2 regions of the Shewanella sp. SM73 genome follow, and region 2 is predicted to be linked to the other one. Evidence: predicted binding sites of a transcription regulator. Region 2 holds the regulator's gene; the other holds the start of a gene.
What was found. Region 2 encodes LexA, which represses DNA repair genes until DNA is damaged. Its sites were predicted from a motif close to TACTGTATNNNNATACAGTA; they were not measured.

Region 1 (5,681 bases), on a different contig from region 2:
CCAGACTACCAAAAGGTTATCCTCGGTCTGGATGCCATGCTTCTAGCGCTAGGTATTTACCCGGTCTGTAAGCTTGCCCAGCGTGTGGCTGTGCGATATTTAGGCGTTATATTCAATGACGATTCTAATAGAATGATAATCCCAGTTGATCTTGCGAACGCAAGTGCAAGCGAAAATCTGCGACTTCAATTTCTAAGACGAATGGGAGAGTGTGAAGAAATTCCTGTTAAGGACATCACCAATATCACTCGGGAAAAAGGGGTCAACTTTTATATTCATGGTGCATTTGGTTCACGTCAAATAAATTTCACCAATAAGCAAAAGCGTGATGAGTGCTTAATGGCTTTGCAAGCTAGAACTAAAGTCAGCCGAGGCGGTGATTTAGGATATTAATAAGAGTCGAGTTAGGGGAAAAATATGGAACTTATTTCAGGTCAAAACATTGGCTTAAGTGGTAGCGAACTTGTCATCGATATGAGCTATCAGCCCGGCGTAAACTTTGCGGGTGAAGTGGATACCTCAGCCTTCTTGTTGACGAACCAAGACAAAGTGAGAAGTGATAGTGACTTCATTTTTTACAATCAGCCAGAATCAACCAATGGGGCGGTTGTTTATAGCAGGACACCTACAGGTGGCCGCTATGTTGTGAACACTGCAAAGGTCGAGCCCACTGTAGATAAGATTGCTTTGACCATGGTAGTGGATGGAAGCAGTACGGTCGGGCATCTTGCCAGTCTTAGCTTAAAGGTGGATGGACAGGCTAATTTCAATGTGCCATTGGACAATCGCAGCGAGAAAGCATTGATCGTCGGGCAGATTTACCGGCATAACGGCGCATGGAAGTTTAAAGCGCTTGGAATGGGGTTTAATGGCGGCTTAGCGGCATTAGCGACAAACTATGGTGTCGATGTGGATGATGAGCCAACACCTGCACCTACCCCCATTCTAGAGGCGTCTAAGCCGCCTGCGGGGGTAAGCCTGGAGAAAAAGCTACAGGAGCAGGCGCCGCATCTTATCAGCCTAGCCAAACCAGTGAGTATTAGTTTGGCTAAGCACAAACTAGAGCATGTTAAGGCTAAGGTCGCCTTCGTTCTCGACGCATCTGGTTCTATGACTCAGCAATTCAAGCAAGGTAATGTTCAAGCTGTTTTAGAGCGAATTACTGTCTTGGCAACACAGTTTGATGATGATGGACAGATGGAAGTTTGGGGATTTGGCGAACGCCACAAAAAATACCCTGATGTGTCGCTAAGTAACATTAAAGGTTATATCTCTGGCATCCAAAACTCGGGTAAACGTGGGCTATTCGAATTATTGCCGACGCTTGGTGGGGTAAATAATGAGCCACCTGTAATGGCTGATGTTATTAAGCACTTCAAAAACAGCCTTGAACCAGTGTTTGTTGTCTTCATCACCGATGGTGGAATCACTAAGACAAGAGCTATCAAAGATGCAATCCGCGAGTCGGCCAATTACCCAATTTTCTGGAAGTTTGTAGGTCTTGGTGGGCACAACTACGGTGTTTTAGAAGAGCTCGACGATTTCACCGATCGTCTTCTTGATAATACTGACTTTTTCCCTATTGATAACTTCAAAACGGTGTCGGACAATATGCTTTATGACAAGCTTTTGATGGAATTCTCGGACTGGCTAGCAGATGCCAAGCGTAAATCGATAATCAAGTAATAAAGTATTATACTTGATGGCAGTGTTCTTATAAATACGCTGCCATTTCTAAAACGGTTATGTCCCAAAGCGAGATATGACCAGTTTGATACTTTAATGCTAAGTTGTAGCTCGATTTAGACTTGCTTGTAGCAATCAGTATGAATCTATATTTCTGGTCACGTTTAATCTAAAACGGTACTAACAGGATTACTTGACTGTTTAGTATGAATCTTAACCTCTCCTACAGGTACTCCACAAAGCCAAGTGTACCGTCAGGCTGTGGTGAGAAAAAGGATACTTGGGTAATAGTAAACCGAACCAGAATTGCAGTAAGAGTATGACTGAGTTCATGGACTAATACACCTGGGCCCGCATAAACACGAAACAACAAACCTCGCCCAATAGTGGGAAATAACCAGTCGCGCAATAGCGATAGTAGCGTTAGGGTTACCCCTAAACTGAATACTGCTAGCCAGCCTTCATTTGCCATAAGTGGTTATTTATGGTTAATAAATACTATTAGATATTTCCATTTCCCTAATGCTGTATGCATGGGCGATGTCAGCACGTTCGACGGCGTTTTTCGCATCAGCCTCCATGCGCTCAACCATCACTTCCAAAGTTTCCATGTGCTTAGCACGGCGTAAGCGTAATACATAGGTTTTCACAGTGTCACTAGCACTATTGAAGTTGAACATCTCACGTAACATTGTTTCGTCCTGAGCAAAAGATTTCCAAATGTATTTCTGGGCAAGACATTAGCACCAAATGATAAGTCCCAGCACAACCGATGCTAAAATAATTTAACTTAGGCCATCATGCAAGCAAGGGGGAAGACAAGCAAGAGCACGGATTGCCGCGGAGCTGCGGGCGGAAACCCCTAAATACTGGGATATGAAACCTTACGATGAACCAAACACTCGTCGCATCATGAAAAGCGATAATAATTGTTAGGTATTTACAGAGATTAAAGCCGCGGAAGCGTTTGTTCATTCCTAATAGACGATAAACGCCGGTGACACATGCAAGGAATAAATTGAATTGAAGACAAATCTGAGAGAGTTAAATGCTATTCAACCCGCTCCGCTGAGTGACTTTGTATTGCGGAACCTATTCGACATTGAAATTGAAATGGGGTGGAAAATTGAAAAGCTCAATTGTGAGGTTACCCGTGAAACGGTCCCATACTCGCTAATAGTAGGCCATGATTTTACGATGGTTTCAGCTATTACTTGGGGAGAATTATTAGATGGCCATAGTAACTCAAGAATGTCGGATTACTTAAAGCGTCTCGAGGAATCACAGAAGTATTTTTGTGATGACAATTGGCCCAAAGATGCCGGAGTTTGGCTCGCAAAACTGGATGGAAAGTATTACTTGGCTGGTGGTAAACACCGCGTGACGATTAATTACTTTCTACGCCATTTCAACATTGAAATCTTCAGTGACTCAATCGTGCTCCCAAATGTTAAAGTCCTTCAATACAAGCTCTTGTAAGAACAATCAATAAAGGTTGAAGATTATGCAAATTGGCCAAAAATTTTTTGCAGTTTCAGAAGCATATTCATTTGAGGATTTAGACAGTTCTCTAGTTGAATTTCCAGTGCGACGTCGTGAGTTTGAAGTATTACCTAAACCAGAGAAAGTGATTACTGACGACGGACAGCACAAAACTATTGAGAACTAATTACCAGAACACCTTAAGTCTGAAGATTGGTTTTTGGTAAGAAGTTTAGAAACTGGCCGGAAATCATGGTTTAACCCTCACAATTATACGATTTCACTGCTCTAACAACGGCATTGTTATCATCGATAGCGGTACTTTCCTTTTGCAGCAGTGGATGTGACGCTATTTAGATGTTTTCGTATAACACACAAATAGTCATTACACTTTGGGCAGCGGTTGAGTAACGAACTGCCTTCAAAATCCAATTTACAAAATACACAGTGATATTTGCAGGTCTCCGTCTTAGCAATCTGCTCTTTAATTCTGTCTAATGTGGACTTGGGTGATTCGGCAGGTTTTTCTTTAGTTCGTTGATACTCAAGCCATGCGCTGCGTCTTGGGTTGTAGATCCAATGCTTCCCCTTGATAGATGACTCAACCCAATCCTGTAGCAACTGTTTAGCCGATTTTAGCCTGTGTGATTCGCTGAATAACTTCGCGAAATGAATTAATTCTAGCTCTAACACCGCCGTATGCTTGTCCTTTCGTAAGTCATCATATATCGGCGCTGGGCGTCCCGGGTGGGATATGTAAAGGCATAACTTACGTTCAGATACCGCTATAACCATGTCAACCTTCACATTATTAACATAGGTATCTTGCGCTAAATCCTTCAGTTCATAGGTGATTCTAGTGTTTTTAGTAATGACGTGCTTTTCGCCATCCAGGTCAACATCAAGAGGCGGCAACATTAACAGGCCTTGCTCCTTAAACAGCTGCTTAAGCATGTAGCGCACTGAGACATAGAACGAGAATTTACAAGCCTCAATTTCTTCCTTACTTACTTCTTTGCAGTCATGGGCAAAGTGGGGGGCATTAACCTCTCCCAGCCGAGCGAGTAAGGCTATGCCGCACGATGGGCAAACACAATCGCAGGACTTACCCCGAGTTGCTTCTTCCACATCGATATATACACCATCACTGCGTAAACCAAAGGGGATGAGGTTCATAATTACTTTCTTCTATCAAGCACCAGATGGATCATCAATCAATTTTGAATTTCGGTCATGTTTCATCTAAAACGGTACGAGCAGGGGTACTTGATTGTTCAGGATAGAATTTTTATTACTCTCCCACAAGGTCTGATCTAAATTTTCAAATTTTTTATAAATACTGCTATTATTACTGATTATTTATACAGTGGTTTGCAAGTATGAAACTCATAATATGCCATGCGAGTGCGGGAATTTCGGGTTTTCCAAGTCCTGCAGCGGATTACGTTGAATTACCCCTTAGTCTTGATCAGCTGCTTGTTGAGCATCCTAGCTCGACCTGGTTTGGTCGTGCTGCGGGCCGCTCAATGGAAGGGGTTGGGATCTATGATGGCGATATACTGGTGATTGACCGTGCTGCCAAGCGCCGCAATCTCTCTATTGTTGTTGCCAGCTATAACGGAGAATTTACCGTAAAGCTCCTTGATGAAAAGCGCCGGCTTCTGGTTTCGATTGATCAGCAGCAAAATATGACGTCCGTTTCTATCGATGATGCAGATACCTTCTCGGTGGAAGGGGTGATCATCAAGTCTATTCGACTTCATGAGCATTCAAGCTTACTTGAACAATATCTGAGTCAATCATGTACGGACTGATTGATGCCAATTCATTTTATGTGTCGTGCGAAATGGTGTTTAGGCCCGACTTGCGCGGACTTCCCGCGATTGTGCTCAGTAACAACGACGGCTGTTGTGTGGCAATCAACCGCGCGGCCAAGTCCGTTGGCGTGAAGAAATTTGCTCCTTACTTTGAGCAGCAACATCTATGTAGACGACATAATGTGCAGGTGTTTTCATCTAATTATGCACTTTATGCCGATCTATCGGCAAAAATGATGCAAGTGATCGGACGGTTTGCGCCCGAGCAATACGTGTACTCTATTGATGAGTCGTTTGTGTCATTTCAACACTGTGCAGCAATCCCAGATTTAAACGCCCATTGTACCCTGTTGCGCCGTGCTGTTTGGCGTGAGTGCCGTTTACCTGTTTGCGTGGGTGTTGGTGAGACATTAACCCTTGCGAAATTGGCTAATCATGCCGCGAAACAATTGGCTCAATATAAAGGTGTTTGCGTTATTGATAACGATGCGCAGCGTATTGAGATATTAAAATCGATGCCAGTTGATGAGGTTTGGGGGATTGGCCGCAAACTAACGGTAAAACTGGGATTACTGGGTGTGCATACTGCCTATGATTTGGCACAACTGGCGCCGAAAGTAGCACGACAACATTTTTCTATCGATGTAGAGCGAACAGTGCGAGAACTCAATGGGCAGATCTGTAAAACGTGGGATG
Region 2 (5,681 bases):
CAGGATCGCTGACCTGCGCCATCACGCCCGCATCACCCACAATATGCGGCCCCATGTGCACTTGGCCGCCCGCCGCTTGAATCGCTGCAATGCTGGCATCGATATCATCGACGGCAAAGTAGATACGCCAGTGGCTGGGGATATGTGCTTCAGACTCAGGGATTTGATACATGGCGCCTAAGTCATCTCCCGCTAAATTAAATAGCGAAAAGTGACCTTCTGGGATCGGCATTTCAACCGCGTTCCAACCAAATAACGCTTGGTAAAATACTGTTGCTCCCTGCCAATCATGGCTTGCAAGTTCAACCCAACATGCATGTCCTTGTGCGTACTGAGTCATTTTCATTATCGGCTCCTTTGTCTTAACAATCATTCGAGTTAAGCCTGAGTTTGTATTTCTGTCCAGTATTCAGGTTAAAAAGATCTGCAAGACAAAACTCAACCACTAAAGACAAAAAAGCCCTCACATAGAGGGCTTAAATCATCACAACAAATTAGGAATATTGCGGCAGTAAATTTGCCATCGCGAGCAGATGACATGCACCTGTGACTATGCCAAATAACACCACAAGAATAATCAGCGGTGTACCGCCTATCACTCTAAAACCTGTGCTATCGGGGAACAACTGCCGCGATTTATAGGCCATCAGCGCCGGGACGATTACCGCCCACACAGTTGCCGCTAATGCCGCAAAGCCAATCGCCACTAAGAAGCCGTCGGGAAACAGTAATCCTAAAATCGTTGGCGGCACAAAGGTCACTAACGCGGTTTTCATTCGGCCAGAGCGTGAATCATCAAAACCAAACAAATCAGCAAGATAATCGAACAGACCTAAGGTCACCCCTAAGAAAGATGAAGCCACGGCTAAGTTAGCAAACAGGGTCAACATACTGTTTAACCAGCTACTCGCCATCACCTCAGACAAAGCGCCCACCAACACCCCCATATTGCCGCCTTGGGCAATAATGTCGATAAACTGGCTGCGGGGAATATTGCCCATAGTCGCCACTAACCAACAGACATAAATCACCAGCGCGATAAAGGTGCCGACGAAAATCGCCTTGATAATGGTGGAGGAATCTTTGCCGTAATACTTCACTAAGCTGGGAACGTTACCATGGTAACCAAAGCTAGCGAGACCAAAGGGCAGCGCCGCCCACAGATAAGGTGAAAAGCTGTTATTACCATCAGGTTCGAGCAACTTAGTCACATCAATTTCGATCAATAAATTGCCGATAGCGAGGAAGAAGGTAATGATCATACCGCCGAGCATAATCGTGGTAATCCGATCCACGGCCTTAGTGCTGATCAACACTATGCTCGCCAATACTATGGCAAACACCAGCCCTGCCACACTTTGCGGTAACTCAATTCCCATGCCCTGCAAGCTATGATTCACAATCGAACCACCGCCGCTGATATAGGCATAGGTCAAAATATACAACACGAAAGCGATAGAAACGCCGTTCACTATCCGCCAAAACTGCCCAAGAGTTTGCTTGCTTAAGGTATCGAAGCTAGCACCGGGTTCGAAATGTAAATTGGTTTCGAGCAACAATAAGCCCGACATCAACATGCAAAACCAAATACCCAATAACATTAAAATCGAATAGCCAAACCACATACCTGCACCGACCACGGGCAGAGAAAACATCCCAGCACCTACGGTCGTGCCAGCAATAATCATGGCACCACCAAGCAAGGACTTACCTGCGGGCTTATGCTTAGCCGCATTCATATGATTTGCCATTAAACTGTGTGCTCCGCGGTGACACTCGCCACTATCGTTTGTCTCACTGACGGACGTAATAAGCTATTGGCCTGATCTCGTATGCGATTGATATTGGACTTATCTTCACTATCCGCCAGATATCCCAATTCTTTGAGCTTCACGCTCAAAGTACCGTAGAGTTTTTTATCGTAGAATTCAGGCGCGGTAATACCATGTAAAGCCCCTAAACGCTGAGCGAGTAAATGGCTCTCAGACTCAAGTTCTGAGCGCTCCATCTTAGGTCTGTTCGCTAACAGATTGAAAATAATAGCGTAGCGTTGCAAAGTTTCACTCACTGAACTGGCTAACAACAATAATTGGCTTGAGTGCTCAGGCACGACAGCTAAAGTATCTGTCTCAACCACTAAACCTTGCCCAATCAGGAAATCCAGCACTTGCTCAACATAGGCTGGTAAGTCTTTAATTCCCATGAAGAGTTCGGCTTTCAGCAGTGGATAAAAATCGGCAACGATTGAAACCACTTGCTGGCGCAGGATCTGTTCATTGTGGGTTAAACAACTCGCAATTAATGACGGTACGATAAATAAGTGAATGATATTGTTACGATAGTAAGTCATAGACACAGCCTGACTCGCTTCGATAGACACTATTTCCCCTAAAGGATCGGCACTAACAACAAACTTGTTCAGCTCTAAACCTTGCTGCACTAAATGCTTACCATCACCTTCGGCAACAGATGTATAAGAAGTGTAAGGCACTTTTTTGAGTAGGGTCAGATACAAATCAAGCTGACGCTCCAGCAGACTACGTTCTAAGGCGTTTTGATCTGTCGCCAGTAAGACTAAGCTAGTCAAAGTCACCGAACTCGCGGCTGCGGCATCATTGATACGCGTCATCACCCGATTAGCCAGCACGTTTACCGCTGGAGTTAACCAACTTGGTTTCTGCTCGGGATCATCGGCCAACTCAGCACGCCAGTTTGGCGCACGCTCATTTAAGAAATTTTGTAAGGTAATAGGCTCGCCAAAATTCACGTAACCTTGGCCAAAATTACCTAATTTGCGAATGGCACCGAACACCTGCCACACAGATTCTTTTTTCTTTTTCTTACCGCTTAACTCTTTATGGTAAGTCGCCACTTCCATCACATGGTCATAGCCTAAATACACAGGCACAAGTGTGACAGGACGTTCAATACCGCGCAGTACGCTGTTCATCGTCATGGCGATCATGCCAGTTTTCGGCGCCAACAGACGGCCAGTACGTGAACGGCCACCTTCGGAGAAGTATTCCACCGAATAACCTTTAGCAAACAGCTGATCTAAATACTCACGAAATACTGCGGTATACAGCTTGTTGCCATTAAAACTACGGCGGATAAAGAAGGCACCACCGCGACGGAACATAGGTCCCGCGGGCCAGAAGTTGAGGTTGATGCCAGCAGCAATGTGCGGCGGAACCATGCCTTGATAATACAAAATATACGATAACAGCAGGTAATCCATGTGGCTGCGATGGCAAGGCACATAAACAATCTCGTGGCCATCGTGATGCAGCTGGCGAACTTGCTCGGCGCCTTTAATGTTGATCCCGCTATAAAGCTTGTTCCACAACCAAGTTAAGAAACGCTCGGCAATACGCACTAAACTATCTGAGTAATCGGCTGCTATTTCATCGAGGTACTCAATAGCCGTCTCGCGCGCTTGGGTCTCAGAAATCTTTTTACTGGCGGCTTCTTCTTGAATCGCTTTGCGCAGCGACTCAGATTTGAGTAACGAATGAAACAGTGCTTGGCGGTTTGGCAGCACAGGCCCTGTCATTACCTTACGTTGACGACGGAAATGCACGCGCGCAACCCGTGCTAACTTATGGGCAATCCCCATGTCGGTGCCATGTTCGTCAGCCATGTAACGCAGGGATACGGCATTCGAAAACTGCACGAAGTTATGTCGACCTAAGAACAGAATCATCAAGCACTTGCGCAGCCAAGTCGGGTTTTCCCGCTCAAATACGGCCGCCTTCATAGTGTCGTCTTCTTTCCCTGGCGTGCGACCCCAATACAAGCTCACGGGTACCAGTTGAATATCTAATTCAGGACGTTCCTTATGCACGGCTAACAAACGCATAAAACATTCGAGGAAAGGCTCATTACCAGCACGCTCGCCAAACAGTGGCTTACGTCCTTGAAGACAGACAACCCGAGGCGCAGTCACACCATTAGCCACTAGAGGCTCATAAGGGCTTGGTAAACCTAACTTAGCCGTTATTTCGCTCAAAGCAGCTATGTCACTGAGGGATTCTGTTTTCATCACATAAACAAGGGGTCTGGAAGCATCCAGATTCAGATCGGCAAAGGGATCCTGAGGCACCACAATAGTGTGCACTAAGTGTTTTTGGATCCAACGTAATGATTTCAACCAAAGAGAGTCGTGTTTAGGCATTATTCTTATGCAATTAAGTGCGTTTACTAGCCCGATAGAATACCAGACTATGGGTAATATTCGCTAATTCTCTCCAACATAGCTAAAAAGTGGTTAATACTTGCGCTGCAAATAATACTGTATATACTAACAGTAACTGTATAGAAAAACAGGAAACACCATGAGACCTTTGACGCCACGCCAAGCTGAAATATTAGAGCTAATTAAACGAAATATTGCCGATACTGGCATGCCACCCACTCGGGCAGAAATCGCAACCCGTTTAGGTTTTAAGAGCGCCAATGCGGCTGAAGAACACCTTAAAGCGTTGGCGAAAAAGGGCTGCATTGAGATCATGCCTGGCACATCTCGGGGCATTCGTCTGCCTGCGGAAATCGAAGATTTGACTGAAACAGGTTTACCGCTCATCGGCCAAGTGGCCGCGGGTGAACCTATCCTCGCCCAAGAACATGTTGAACAGTACTACCAAGTCGACCCAAGCATGTTCCATCCCGCCGCCGATTTTTTACTGCGAGTAAAAGGCGACAGCATGAAGAATATCGGCATTCTCGAAGGTGATTTGCTGGCAGTTCATAAAGTAGAACAAGCTAGAAATGGTCAGGTGGTTGTCGCTAGAGTCGATGACGATGTCACTGTTAAACGTTTCGAAAAAAAAGGTAATGTGGTCTATCTACATGCCGAAAATGAAGATTACTCCCCGATTAAAGTGGATTTAGGCTTCCAAAGTTTAACAATTGAAGGACTCGCCGTCGGTGTGATCCGTAATGGAGATTGGCTATGAATAAACTACTTGGCAATGCCCCCCGCCATCCGGGCTTGTGGCTCGATGAAGTCCGTGATGCCGACTATGACTGGCACCATGCGCCTATCGCCTGCATGCCAACTAAGACTCAAGGTCGCCAAGAATTAATTCATCTGAGTGCACAACTCGCTCAGTTAAGCCAACAGGGCCGTTGGTTAGTGCTCATCAACCCACCAAGTATTGGCTACAAGCAAACGCTCGCTAACGCGGGTGTGCGTATGGATAGAGTTTTGCTGGTACATGCTAAAGATGAAGTCGAAACCCTGTGGGCGATGGAAAAAGCCCTGACAAGTGGTACGTCCAGTGCAGTCATTACTTGGACTCAATCATTAGATGCGCGGGATAATCGACGCCTACAAATCGTGGCTAAAAGTGCCAGAGCTATGGGCATAGTGCTTGAAGACGTAAACAGTCACTTACATGCCGACGTACGCATTGAGCAAGGCAATCTCTTCGGTCAGCAATCTTTTTTTAGCGCTGTACACTAAATATTCATTTAATTTTTTACCTTGAAAGCCGCCTCACCTATGAATGTGAGGCTTTTTTTTGGCAATTTTTCAGATAATTAGATAAATAAGTGATCTTGATCAATATTTAAACAGCAAGTATGGTTGGTTAAGTCGGTGATGATATATCACCTTCCGTGGTCAATGAATCGAGTATTTATCGAACTCGAAGCGCCACTAAAAATAGAGAACAGATTTA

Region 1: umuD (translesion error-prone DNA polymerase V autoproteolytic subunit) is a predicted target of LexA. The motif match lies at 4,518-4,537, and genes of this name have one in related genera.

Annotation. Positions count from the first base shown of each region.
Region 1 is NZ_JAKKRY010000025.1:31,511-37,191, forward strand. It holds gene L5M51_RS22075 (hypothetical protein) at 1-393, shown strand, start outside; gene L5M51_RS22080 (vWA domain-containing protein) at 418-1,686, shown strand; gene L5M51_RS22085 (hypothetical protein) at 1,910-2,158, opposite strand; gene L5M51_RS22090 (hypothetical protein) at 2,175-2,378, opposite strand; gene L5M51_RS22095 (hypothetical protein) at 2,710-3,165, shown strand; gene L5M51_RS22100 (hypothetical protein) at 3,191-3,355, shown strand; gene L5M51_RS22105 (hypothetical protein) at 3,475-4,344, opposite strand; gene umuD (translesion error-prone DNA polymerase V autoproteolytic subunit) at 4,548-4,982, shown strand; gene L5M51_RS22115 (Y-family DNA polymerase) at 4,970-5,681, shown strand, end outside.
Region 2 is NZ_JAKKRY010000010.1:69,989-75,669, reverse strand. It holds gene L5M51_RS14545 (VOC family protein) at 1-346, opposite strand, end outside; gene mtr (tryptophan permease) at 495-1,751, opposite strand; gene plsB (glycerol-3-phosphate 1-O-acyltransferase PlsB) at 1,751-4,174, opposite strand; gene lexA (transcriptional repressor LexA) at 4,335-4,955, shown strand; gene L5M51_RS14525 (cell division inhibitor SulA) at 4,952-5,464, shown strand.